Starkeya sp. ORNL1: one gene and its partners. The protein of the gene in region 2 interacts with the protein of the main gene of each other region in a pairwise test. Links are inferred from orthologs where the notes say so. Each region holds a gene or a part of one and is shown on either strand. Other genes may lie near its edges.

Region 1 (4,259 bases), 190 kb from region 2 along the record:
ACGGGCTGATCGCGCTCGGCCTGCCACGGAACATGGCGATCCCCGCCAATCAGGATCCCGCCTATTTCGATCTCGGCCTGTGTGGTCCCTACCGCACCGATTTTCGCGATCGGCCGGACTATTGCGGGCTGTTCAAGACCACGTCACTGCGCAACGTCGCGCTACGGAAGAGTTTCTTCCACAACGGGATCTTTCACGATCTGCGCGATGCCGTCGCCTTCTATATCTATCGCGACGTAGAGCCGGAGCGCTTCTATCCGCGTCGACCGGATGGCACGATCGCCATCTATAACGACCTGCCAGAGCGCTACTGGGACAATCTCAACCAGGATCCGCCGTTCGGCGGCAAGCCCGGTGATCGCCCGGCACTCACGGAAGACGAGATCGACGACGTCGTCGCCTTCCTGAAGACGCTGACCGACGGCTACTCGACGTCGGCTGACAACGCGATGGCACAGAAGGCCGCACGTTAGAACGGGCGCTAATGCGCCTCGACCTGCACCACGCCGGGCACAGCCTTGATGGCGCCGGCGATCTGCGGCGACAGGGCGAAGCGGCCGGGCAGCTTCACCTCCACCTGGGTGTCGCCGCGCTCGCCGAGCAGCAGCACCAAAGCCACCTGCCCGTCCCCTCGCCCGCCGCCCGCGAGCGAATTGAGCCGCGCGGCGACGCTCTCCAGCGGATCGGGCGAGCGCAGGAAGATGCGCAGCCCCTTCTGCATCTTGGTTGCGGCGGCATCGAGCGGCTCGGCGCTTTGGATCCGCGCGCGCACATCCTCGCCCTGCAACTCCGCCGACACGTGGAGCAGCAGCGCGGTGCCGGGCTCCAGCACCTCGCGAAGTTGCGCCAGCCCTTCCGAGAAGATCACTGCCTCGAACTGGCCGGACGGGTCGGAAAGCCCGACAATGCCCATCTTGGTGCCGGTCTTGGTGCGGCGCTCCTGCCGGCTGACGACGGTCGCGGCGAGCCGGCCGGCGGCGGCGCCGGCGCGTACCGAGCGGGTGAAGTCGGTCCAGCGCTGCACCCGCAGGCGCTCCAGTGCCGGGGCGTAATCGTCGAGCGGATGGCCGGTGAGAAAGAAGCCGATGGCATCGTATTCGCGCTGCAGCCGCTCGGCCGGCAGCCACGCCTCGGCGTTGGGCAATGGCAGGCTGGCGCGCGCCGCGCCGCTGCCGAACATGTCGTTCTGCCCGACCGCGGCGTCCGCTCCGAGCCGCGCCGCATGGGCGAGCACCGGATCGATGGCGGCGAGCGCGCGGGCACGATTCGGCTCCACCGTATCGAACGCGCCGGCGCTGACCAGGCTTTCCAAAGTCCGCTTGTTCAGTGCCTTGGCATTGATGCGGGCGGCGAAGTCGGCGAGATCGGCGAAGGGCCGTTCGCCGCGCGCCTCGACGATGGCATCGACCGCATGGCCGCCGACGCCCTTGATGGCGGCTAGCGCGTAATAAATCTTGCCGTCGCGCACCGCGAATTCACGGCCGGAATGGTTCACCGACGGCGGCACCACCACGATGCCGAGCCGCTGCGCTTCCTGGCGGAATTCGCCGAGCTTGTCGGTGTTCGACATATCGAGCGTCATCGACGCGGCGATGAATTCCGCCGGGTAGTTCGCCTTCATATAGGCGGTCTGGTAGGCGACCAGGGCATAGGCCGCCGCGTGGCTCTTGTTGAAGCCGTAGTCGGCGAACTTGGCGAGCAGGTCGAAAATTTCCGATGACTTGCCCTTGGTGACGCCGCGCTCCACCGCGCCGTCGACGAAGCGTTCGCGCTGCTTGTCCATCTCGGCGCGGATCTTCTTGCCCATGGCGCGGCGCAGCAGGTCGGCTTCGCCGAGCGAATAGCCCGACAGCGTCTGCGCGATCTGCATCACCTGTTCCTGGTAGATGATGACGCCGTACGTTTCCTTCAGGCTGGTCTCGAGCGCGGGGTGGACATACTCCGCCTTCTCCTGCCCGTTCTTCACCGCGCAATAGACCGGGATATTGGCCATCGGGCCCGGGCGGTACAGCGCGACGAGGGCGATGATGTCCTCCAGCCGGTCCGGCTTCATGTCCACCAGCGCGCGCCGCATGCCGGAGCTTTCCACCTGGAACACGCCCACCGTCTCGCCGCGGGTGAGCATGTCGTAGCTCTTCTTGTCGTCGAGCGGGATGGTGCCGAGATCGAGCGTGATGCCGCGTTGCGCCACCAGGCGCACCGCGGTCTGCAGCACGGTCAGGGTCTTGAGGCCGAGGAAGTCGAACTTCACCAGTCCGGCCTGCTCGATCCACTTCATATTGTATTGCGTAACCGGCATATCAGAACGCGGGTCGCGATAGAGCGGCACCAGTTCGGCGAGCGGACGATCGCCGATGACGATGCCGGCCGCGTGGGTCGAGGCGTGGCGGTTCAGCCCTTCGAGCCGCACCGCGATGTCGAAGGCGCGCTTCACCACCGGCGAGGAATCGCGCTCGGCCTGGAGGCGCGGCTCGTCATCGATGGCGCGGGCCAGCGTCACCGGATTGGCCGGGTTCTGCGGCACCAGCTTGCAGAGCTTGTCGACCTGGCCATAAGGCATCTCCAGCACGCGGCCGACGTCGCGCAGCACGCCGCGCGCCTGCAAGGTGCCGAACGTGATGATCTGTGCCACCTGATCGCGCCCGTAGCGCTGTTGCACATAGCGGATCACCTCGTCGCGCCGCTCCTGGCAGAAATCGATGTCGAAGTCCGGCATCGAGACGCGCTCGGGATTGAGGAAGCGCTCGAACAGCAGGCCGAAGCGCAGCGGATCAAGGTCGGTGATGGTCAGCGAATAGGCGACCAGCGAGCCGGCGCCCGAGCCGCGCCCCGGCCCGACCGGGATGCCCTGCGCCTTCGCCCATTTGATGAAGTCCGACACGATGAGGAAGTAGCCCGGGAACTGCATCCGGGTGATGATTTCCAGCTCGAAGGCCAGTCGGTCGCGATAGACCTTCTCGTCGAGGCCGGGCGCGGTGCCGTGCACGGCGAGCCGGCGGGCCAGCCCCTCCTCCGCCTGCAGGCGCAGTTCCTCAGCCTCGTCGCGGTCAAAGGTAAAGCGCGGCAGGATCGGCTTGATGGTGCGGGGGCGATAGGCGCAGCGCCGCGCCACTTCGATCGTATTGGCCAGCGCCTCGGGCAGATCGGCAAACAGCGCCATCATCTCGGCACGGGTGCGGAAGCGGTGCTCGGGGGTCAGTTGCCGGCGGTTACTCTCGGCCACCAGCCGGCCCTCGGCGATACAGACCAACGCGTCATGCGCCTCATAGTCGTCTGTGCTGGCGAAGAAGGGTTCGTTGGTGGCGACGATGGGCAGTTCGGCTCGATAGGCCAGTTCCAGCAGTTGGGCCTCCACCGCCCGCTCCTCGGCCGCGCCGTGACGCTGGACCTCGACATAAAGCCGGTCGCCGAACAGGCGCGCCAGCGTGGCCAGCCGGGTCTCGGCGAGTTCGCCATTGCCCGACGCGATCGCCCGGTCGATCGGGCCATCCGGCCCGCCAGTAAGCGCGATCAAGCCATCGGTCGTGTCCTCCAGCCACGCACTGCGGATATGCGGTGCGCCATCGGTGGCGGTGTCGAGATAGCTGCGCGAGACCAGCGCCATGAGGTTGCGCCAGCCATGCTCATCCGCGGCGAGCAGAACGATGCGCGGCCGCGTCGTTTGCGGCCCGCGGGCGTTCTGCTGATCGGCGAAGTCCACCGCCACCGCGCAGCCGACGATAGGCTGGATGCCGGAGCCGGCCAGCTTCTCGGAGAATTCCAGCGCACCAAACAGGTTTCCGGTGTCGGTGAGCGCGAGAGCCGGCTGCTTGTCCTTCTTCGCCAGTTCGGCGAGCTTGCCGATGGTGAGCGCGCCTTCGAGCAGCGAGAAAGACGAGTGGACGTGCAGATGCACGAACCCAAGCTCAGACCCTGCCATCGCCACTCTCCTCGCCGACTCGATCCGGCGAATGGTGGGGATACCGCGCGGCCGCGTCTACGGTGCTGGCCGTGCAGTCCCCGTCTTCCTCAGGCGCCGCCGATCAACCCGGCCCAGGCGCCGATCATGGCGACGAACAGGCCGATGGACGAGAGCGCAGCGACTTCACGGAGCAGGATGCGGATCATGGCGACCTCCATGGAACATAGGAAGAACATTGTTGCCCTTCCGTTCCAGAGTCAAATCCGTTCCACATCTGTTCTCGTTCGTCGTTACCGAAATCCTAATGCCAGTCTCAGACGAGCTCGACGACCCGCCCTTCGCGGAGCGTGACGCGCCG
Region 2 (3,462 bases):
CCGACATTGATGTGGTCGATGTCGAGTACCGGCACCTCGTCATAGCCAAGCTCGACGAGCTGCTTCAGCATCTTCTCGGTGATCTCGTCACCGGCCTCGACATAGATCTCACCCGAGGTCGGGTTGACCAGATCCTCGGCGATGTACTGGCCGACCATCTCGTCGTCCGAGATCTTCAGGGCCTTGAGGCCCTTCTCGGCGAGCTGGCGCGCCTGGCGGACGGTCACCTTCTTGCCGGCCTCGACCACGACTTCGCCGGTGTCGGCGTCGATCAGGTCGGCGACCGCCTTGTAGCCCTTCATGCGCTTGGGATCGAACGGCATGCGCCAGCCGTCCTTCGCGCGGGAGAAGGTGATGGTGTTGTAGAAGGTGTTGAGGATCTCCTCGCCGTCCAGCCCGAGCGCGAACAGCAGCGATGTCGTCGGGATCTTGCGACGGCGGTCGATGCGCGCATAGACGATGTCCTTGGCGTCGAACTCGATGTCGAGCCAGGAACCGCGATACGGGATGATGCGGGCGGCGAACAGCAGCTTGCCGCTGGAGTGCGTCTTGCCCTTGTCGTGATCGAAGAACACGCCCGGCGAGCGGTGCATCTGGGAGACGATGACGCGCTCGGTGCCGTTGACGATGAAGGTACCGTTCATCGTCATCAGCGGGATGTCGCCCATATAGACATCCTGCTCCTTGATGTCCTTGACGGACTTGGCGCCGGTATCCGGGTCGACATCGAACACGATGAGACGCAGCGTCACCTTGAGCGGAGCCGCGAATGTCATGCCGCGCTGGCGGCACTCGTCGACGTCATATTTTGGCGGCTCGAATTCGTAGCGTACGAATTCCAGCATGGCCGCGCCCGAAAAGTCGGAAATCGGGAATACGGACTTGAAAACCGCCTGAATGCCGTCGTCGTCGCGCCCGCCCTTCGGCTCCTGGATCTGCAGGAACTGGTCATAGGATGCCTTCTGAACCTCGATGAGGTTCGGCATCTCAGCCACTTCCTGGATCTTGCCGAAGAACTTGCGGACCCGCTTACGACCGGTGAACGTCTGCGCCATGTCGCTCCTCGCTCCGTCCGAGTATCCGTCCGCGCGTTCCATGCCCCGCCGCTGGGCCATGGAACCGCATGATTGCGAGAGTGCCGAAACACCGAAGGGCGCCTTGCCAGCGCCCATGCTCCGACCATCTGCGCACCTGACGGCTCGCCGGGCGATCCCGTCTGAGATCGCCGGGAGAGCCGTCACGCTCTCGTCGCGCTTCCGAAAGGCGGAAGCGCGGGGCCGCCGGCGAACCGGCGACCCCGAAATTCATGAGCTCACTTAAGCTCGACCTTGGCGCCGGCCTTTTCGATCTGCGCCTTGATCTTCTCGGCTTCTTCCTTGGACACGCCTTCCTTGACGGCCTTGGGGGCCGCTTCGACGAGGTCCTTGGCTTCCTTGAGGCCGAGGCCCGTGATGGCACGGACTTCCTTGATGACCTCGATCTTCTTGTCGCCGGCGGCGGCAAGGACGACGGTGAACTCGGTCTGCTCTTCCACCGGAGCGGCGGCGGCAGCACCCGGAGCGGCGGCGACGGCCACGGCGGCCGCAGCGGAGACGCCCCACTTCTCTTCGAGGAGCTTCGCGAGCTCGGCAGCCTCGAGGACGGTCAGGTTGGAAAGCTCGTCGACGAGCTTCGACAGATCAGCCATTTTATCTAAGTCCTTGGATTTCGGTTCGAACCAGATTTTACCGGGAAAGCCTCACGCGGCTTCGTTCTCGCGGCCGTAAGCCCCGAACACGCGGGCGAGCTTCGCCGCCGGCGCGTTGACGACCTGTGCGATCTTGGTAGCCGGGGCGTTGATGAGCCCAATCAGCTTGGCGCGCAGTTCGTCCAGAGACGGCATCGTGGCCAGGGCCTTGACACCGTCGGGGTTGAGGGCGGTCTTGCCGAATGCCCCGCCAAGGATGACGAACTTGTCATTGGTCTTGGCGAAGTCGACGGCAACCTTCGGCGCCGCAACAGGATCGCTCGAATAAGCGATGATGGTCGGGCCCTTCAGCAGGGAGCCGACATGTGCGACGTCCGATCCTTCGAGAGCGATCTTCGCGAGGCGGTTCTTAGCCACTTTCACGGTCGCGCCGCTCGCCTTCATCTGCTGACGCAGCTTGGACATCTGAGCGACGGTGATACCGGAATAGTGGGCCACGACGACAACCGAAGTGCTCTTGAACACTTCGGAAAGCGACGCGACGAGCTCTTCTTTTTGCGCTCGATCCACTTCTCTTGCTCTCCGGTGGCGGATTGGGAGGATCCCGCTCCGCCGGTTTGCGCCTTGCCGGCCCATCTTCGAGAAGACGGGTCGACGCTTAGTTCCTGTCCCCCTGGGACCCGGAAATTCCGGCCAAGGCGCTGGTTCGAGCCGAAACCCAACGACCGGCAAGCCGGGCATCACGTCTCGGTCGTACCCCGTCTATGCAGGCCCCGGATTGGGATTACGCCGGGCTTTTGAGGGCGCGGCACCTGCAGTCTCGGACAGGACTTAGAGCGTGTTCCCCTTCCGTCCTTGGACATCGCGGAACATGCTCTAGGCCGGCAGGGCGAGCCCCACCGGCCCCTTCGTCCGGGTTAATGGACGAAAGTCTGAAATTTCTTCGATATCGCCCCGAACGAGTCCGGAGCGAAACCTGCCATATAGAGGGTCGAAGTGGATTTGTCACCCCCGATAGCATCAGGGGCTTGACATTTCCACATAGCGGCGATCACGCCACCGCGACCTCGATCAGGCGCCGGCACCCGCGGTGAGCACCGTGGCCGGCTCGACCTTCACGCCCGGGCCCATGGTCGAGGACACCGCGATGCGCTGGACATAGGTGCCCTTGGCGCCGGTCGGCTTGGCGCGGACCACCGCGTCGGCGAAGGCGCGGATGTTCTGGGCCAGCTTGTCGACCGGGAACGAGGCCTTGCCGATGCCGGCGTGGATGATGCCGGCCTTCTCGACGCGGAACTCGACGGCGCCGCCCTTGGCAGCTTCCACCGCGCCCTTCACGTCCATGGTCACGGTGCCGACCTTCGGGTTCGGCATCAGGCCGCGCGGGCCGAGCACCTTGCCGAGACGGCCGACCAGCGGCATCAGGTCCGGCGTGGCGATGCAGCGATCGAACTCGATGGTGCCGCCCTGGACGATCTCCAGGAGGTCCTCGGCGCCGACGATGTCGGCACCGGCCGCCTTGGCCTCGTCGGCCTTGGCGCCGCGCGCGAACACGGCAACGCGCACGGTACGGCCGGAGCCGTTCGGCAGGTTGCACACGCCGCGGACCATCTGGTCGGCATGGCGGGGATCGACGCCGAGATTGATCGCGACCTCGATGGTCTCGTCGAACTTGGCGGTGGCCCGCTCCTTGATCATGCCCAGAGCCTCGTCGAGGCCATAGAGCTTCAGGCGATCGACGCCTTCACGGGTAGCACGGACACGCTTTGCAATGT
Region 3 (3,290 bases), 420 kb from region 2 along the record:
GCAGATGCCGAACCGGCAGCAAACAGGCCGAGCGCAGCAGAACCGAAAGCGGCAAGCACAAAATTACGCATGAAAGCCTCCATGGGGGCGTTGAGTCGCCGACCGGGAGAACTTTTACCGACGGATTCGGTTCCGAACGTGAATGAAGTTGCGAAATTCAGCCATAAGCGTGAATGCTTATTCAGACAAACTGACATGCCGGCGAAGTAACACGTTAGGGTGGTAACTTCGCACTCCGGATTTGCTGATTCGCAGCTTGCGCGCGCGAAATATTACAGAGATTTAATCCGCGTCCGAGACGCCAGAATTCACGCTCACCACGGACGTTCGCTACTTGTTCACGTCACGCTCTCGATGTAGCCAAGAAACCATGAAAACCATGGACAAGAATCATGGGTGAGAGACCGATTCCGCCGGATGGCGGCTCGATCGAGCCGGTTGGCCTGAAGGCGGCGCTCGAGGAGCGCTACCTCGCCTATGCGCTCTCCACCATCATGCACCGCGCGCTGCCGGACGCCCGCGACGGGCTGAAACCGGTGCACCGGCGCATCCTCTATGGCATGCGGCTGCTGCGGCTCGATCCCGGCACGGCGTTCAAGAAATCGGCGAAGATCGTCGGCGACGTGATGGGTACCTTCCATCCGCACGGCGACCAGGCGATCTATGACGCGCTGGTGCGCCTCGCGCAGGATTTCTCGCAGCGTTATCCGCTGGTCGACGGGCAGGGCAATTTCGGCAATATCGACGGCGACAACGCCGCAGCGCACCGCTACACCGAAGCGCGCATGACCGAAGTCGCGCGCCTGATGCTCGACGGCATCGACGAGGACGCGGTCGCCTTCCGTCCTAATTATGACGGCCAGAGCGAGGAGCCGGTCGTCCTTCCCGCCGCCTTCCCGAACCTGCTGGCGAACGGCTCGACCGGCATCGCGGTGGGCATGGCGACCTCGATCCCGCCGCACAATGCGGCCGAGCTGATCGATGCCTGCCTGCATCTCATCGATAATCGCTCGGCTACCACCGACGATCTGATGCGCTTCGTGAAGGGGCCGGATTTCCCGACCGGCGGCGTCATCATCGACGGCCCGAACCAGATCGCCGACGCCTATGCGACCGGGCGCGGCGGCTTTCGGCTGCGGGCGCGCTGGCACAAGGAGGAGACCGGCCGCGGCACTTATGTCGTCGTCGTCACCGAAATCCCCTATGGCGTGCCGAAGTCGCGCCTGGTCGAGAAGATCGCCGAACTGCTGAACGAGAAGAAGCTGGCGCTGCTGGCCGATGTTCGGGACGAATCCGCCGAGGATGTGCGCCTCGTGCTGGAGCCGCGGGCGCGCAATGTCGATGCCGAGCTGATGATGGAGAGCCTGTTCCGGCTTTCCGAGCTTGAGATCCGCTTCCCGCTCAACATGAACGTGCTGGTCGGCGGGCTGGTGCCGAAGGTGGTGAGCCTCGGCGAAGCCCTGCTGGAATGGCTCGACCATCGCCGCGATGTGCTGCTGCGCCGCTCGCGCCATCGCCTGAGCGAGATCGAGCACCGGCTCGAAGTGCTGGGCGGCTATCTGATCGCCTATCTCAATCTCGACGAGGTGATCCGCATCATCCGCGAGGAGGACGAGCCGAAGCCGGCGCTGATGGCGCGCTTCGAACTGACCGATGTGCAGGCCGAGGCCATCCTCAATATGCGGCTGCGCAGCTTGCGCAAGCTCGAGGAGTTCGAGATCCGCAAGGAGCATGACGCGCTCTCCAAGGAGAAGGACGGCATCGAGAAGCTGCTCGGCTCCGAGGCGAGGCAGTGGAAGACCATCGCCTGGGAGCTCGGCGAAACCCGCAAACGCTTCGCTCCCGACACTGACCTGGGCCGTCGCCGCACCGGCTTCGGCGAGGCCGCCGCGCACGACGCCGACGCGGTGAGCGAAGCGATGATAGAGCGTGAGCCGATCACCGTCGTAGTGTCGGAGAAGGGCTGGATCCGCGCGCTCAAGGGCCATGTCGCCGATCAGTCGACGCTCGCCTTCAAGGGCGACGACGCGCTCAAGCTGTCCTTCTTCGCCGAGACCACGTCGAAGCTTCTGGTGTTCGCCACCAACGGCCGCTTCTACACGCTCGACGCTTCCAAACTGCCGGGCGGGCGCGGCCATGGCGAGCCGTTGCGACTCTCTATCGACCTCGAGCAGGAAGCCGAGCTGATTACGGTGTTCGTCTATCAGGGCGGCCGCAAGCTGCTGGTGGCGGCGAAGGAAGGCCGTGGCTTCGTGGTCGCCGAGGATGATTGCATCGCCAATACCCGCAAGGGCAAGCAGGTGCTCGGCGTCGACGCGCAGGAAGCCTGCGCCGTGGTGCCGGCGATGGGCGACACCGTCGCGGTGATCGGCGATAACCGCAAGCTGCTGCTGTTCCCGCTCACCCAGATCCCGGAAATGACCCGCGGCCGCGGCGTCAGGCTGCAGCGCTACAAGGATGGCGGGCTGGCCGACGTGAAGGTGTTCTCGCTTGCCGACGGGCTGACCTGGACCGACACCTCCGCTCGCACCTGGACGGTGAACGACCTTACCGAATGGCGCGGCGAGCGTGCCGGAGCCGGCCGGCTGCCGCCGAAGGGCTTCCCGCGGAACAATCGGTTCGGGTGAAGACAGTCGGTCATGCCCGGGCTTGTCCCGGGCATCCACGACCTTGCTGCATGAACAACCGTGGATGGCCGGGACAAGCCCGGCCATGACGGTTCGAGGCAGACGCGGGGCCTCAAACCCCGATCTTGCCGCCGTCCTTCTTGGTGATGACGACGACGGCCGGGCGCACCGGCATGTCGTTCTTGAAGTCCGGCCAGCGGGTCGACAGGTCCTCGTAGTAGGACGGCCGGCCGAACGGCGCCCAGTCGGTGCCGCCGTCGCCCGGATGCTGGACCGCAACGAAGGCGCTTTTGTCGTCCGGCGTGAACAGCGGGCCGCACAGTTCGGCGCCGACCGGCACGCGGAAGAACAGCTTCGAGGTGGCGCGGGCCTCGCCGTCCACGTCGACCGCCCAGAGGCCGTCGGTGCGGCCGGTGTCCTTCGGATTATTGCCGTCGGTGGCGACCCAGAGCCGGCCGGCGGCGTCGACGGCGCAATTGTCCGGCATGCCGAACCAGCCATTCTTGGTGGTCTCGGTCGAGAAGGAGGCGCCGACCGCGGCGACGGAGGGATCGCCGCACTTCAGCAGCACTTCCCACTTGCCGGTGGTCGCAGCGAAATCGCCGTCGGCTTCGGCGATCTCGATGATGTGGCCGAACGCGTTGGCGGCGCGCGGGTTGGCTG

The links. Proteins that work in one complex are often made in the same cells at the same time.
Region 1: the proteins of rplL (region 2) and dnaE interact in binary tests that used the Escherichia coli proteins (3 or more experiments, as listed by UniProt). The link is inferred for Starkeya sp. ORNL1 from one-to-one orthologs.
Region 3: the proteins of rplL (region 2) and parC interact in binary tests that used the Escherichia coli proteins (3 or more experiments, as listed by UniProt). The link is inferred for Starkeya sp. ORNL1 from one-to-one orthologs.

What each region holds. Positions count from the first base shown.
Region 1 is NZ_CP048834.1:786,376-790,634, forward strand. The notes cover bases 282-4,259. They hold dnaE (DNA polymerase III subunit alpha), read right to left. Parts: upstream 3,920-4,259; coding sequence 482-3,919; downstream 282-481. Other genes in these bases: G3545_RS03795 (cytochrome c peroxidase), read left to right, coding at 282-473; G3545_RS03805 (ABC transporter ATP-binding protein), read right to left, coding at 4,215-4,259. In the rest of the region: more of G3545_RS03795, read left to right, coding at 1-281. UniProt on the Escherichia coli protein: DNA polymerase III is a complex, multichain enzyme responsible for most of the replicative synthesis in bacteria. This DNA polymerase also exhibits 3' to 5' exonuclease activity. The alpha chain is the DNA polymerase catalytic subunit.
Region 2 is NZ_CP048834.1:975,602-979,063, forward strand. Bases 1-2,899 are described here. They hold rplL (50S ribosomal protein L7/L12), read right to left. Parts: upstream 1,688-2,899; coding sequence 1,313-1,687; downstream 1-1,312. Other genes in these bases: rpoB (DNA-directed RNA polymerase subunit beta), read right to left, coding at 1-1,055; rplJ (50S ribosomal protein L10), read right to left, coding at 1,739-2,257; rplA (50S ribosomal protein L1), read right to left, coding at 2,759-2,899. Also shown: more of rplA, read right to left, coding at 2,900-3,462. UniProt on the Escherichia coli protein: The binding site for several of the GTPase factors involved in protein synthesis (IF-2, EF-Tu, EF-G and RF3). Is thus essential for accurate translation.
Region 3 is NZ_CP048834.1:558,949-562,238, forward strand. The notes cover bases 1-3,009. They hold parC (DNA topoisomerase IV subunit A), read left to right. Parts: upstream 1-392; coding sequence 393-2,627; downstream 2,628-3,009. Other genes in these bases: G3545_RS02745 (hypothetical protein), read right to left, coding at 1-71; G3545_RS02755 (PhoX family phosphatase), read right to left, coding at 2,740-3,009. Outside these bases: more of G3545_RS02755, read right to left, coding at 3,010-3,290. UniProt on the Escherichia coli protein: Topoisomerase IV is essential for chromosome segregation; it is the principal protein responsible for decatenating newly replicated chromosomes. It relaxes supercoiled DNA.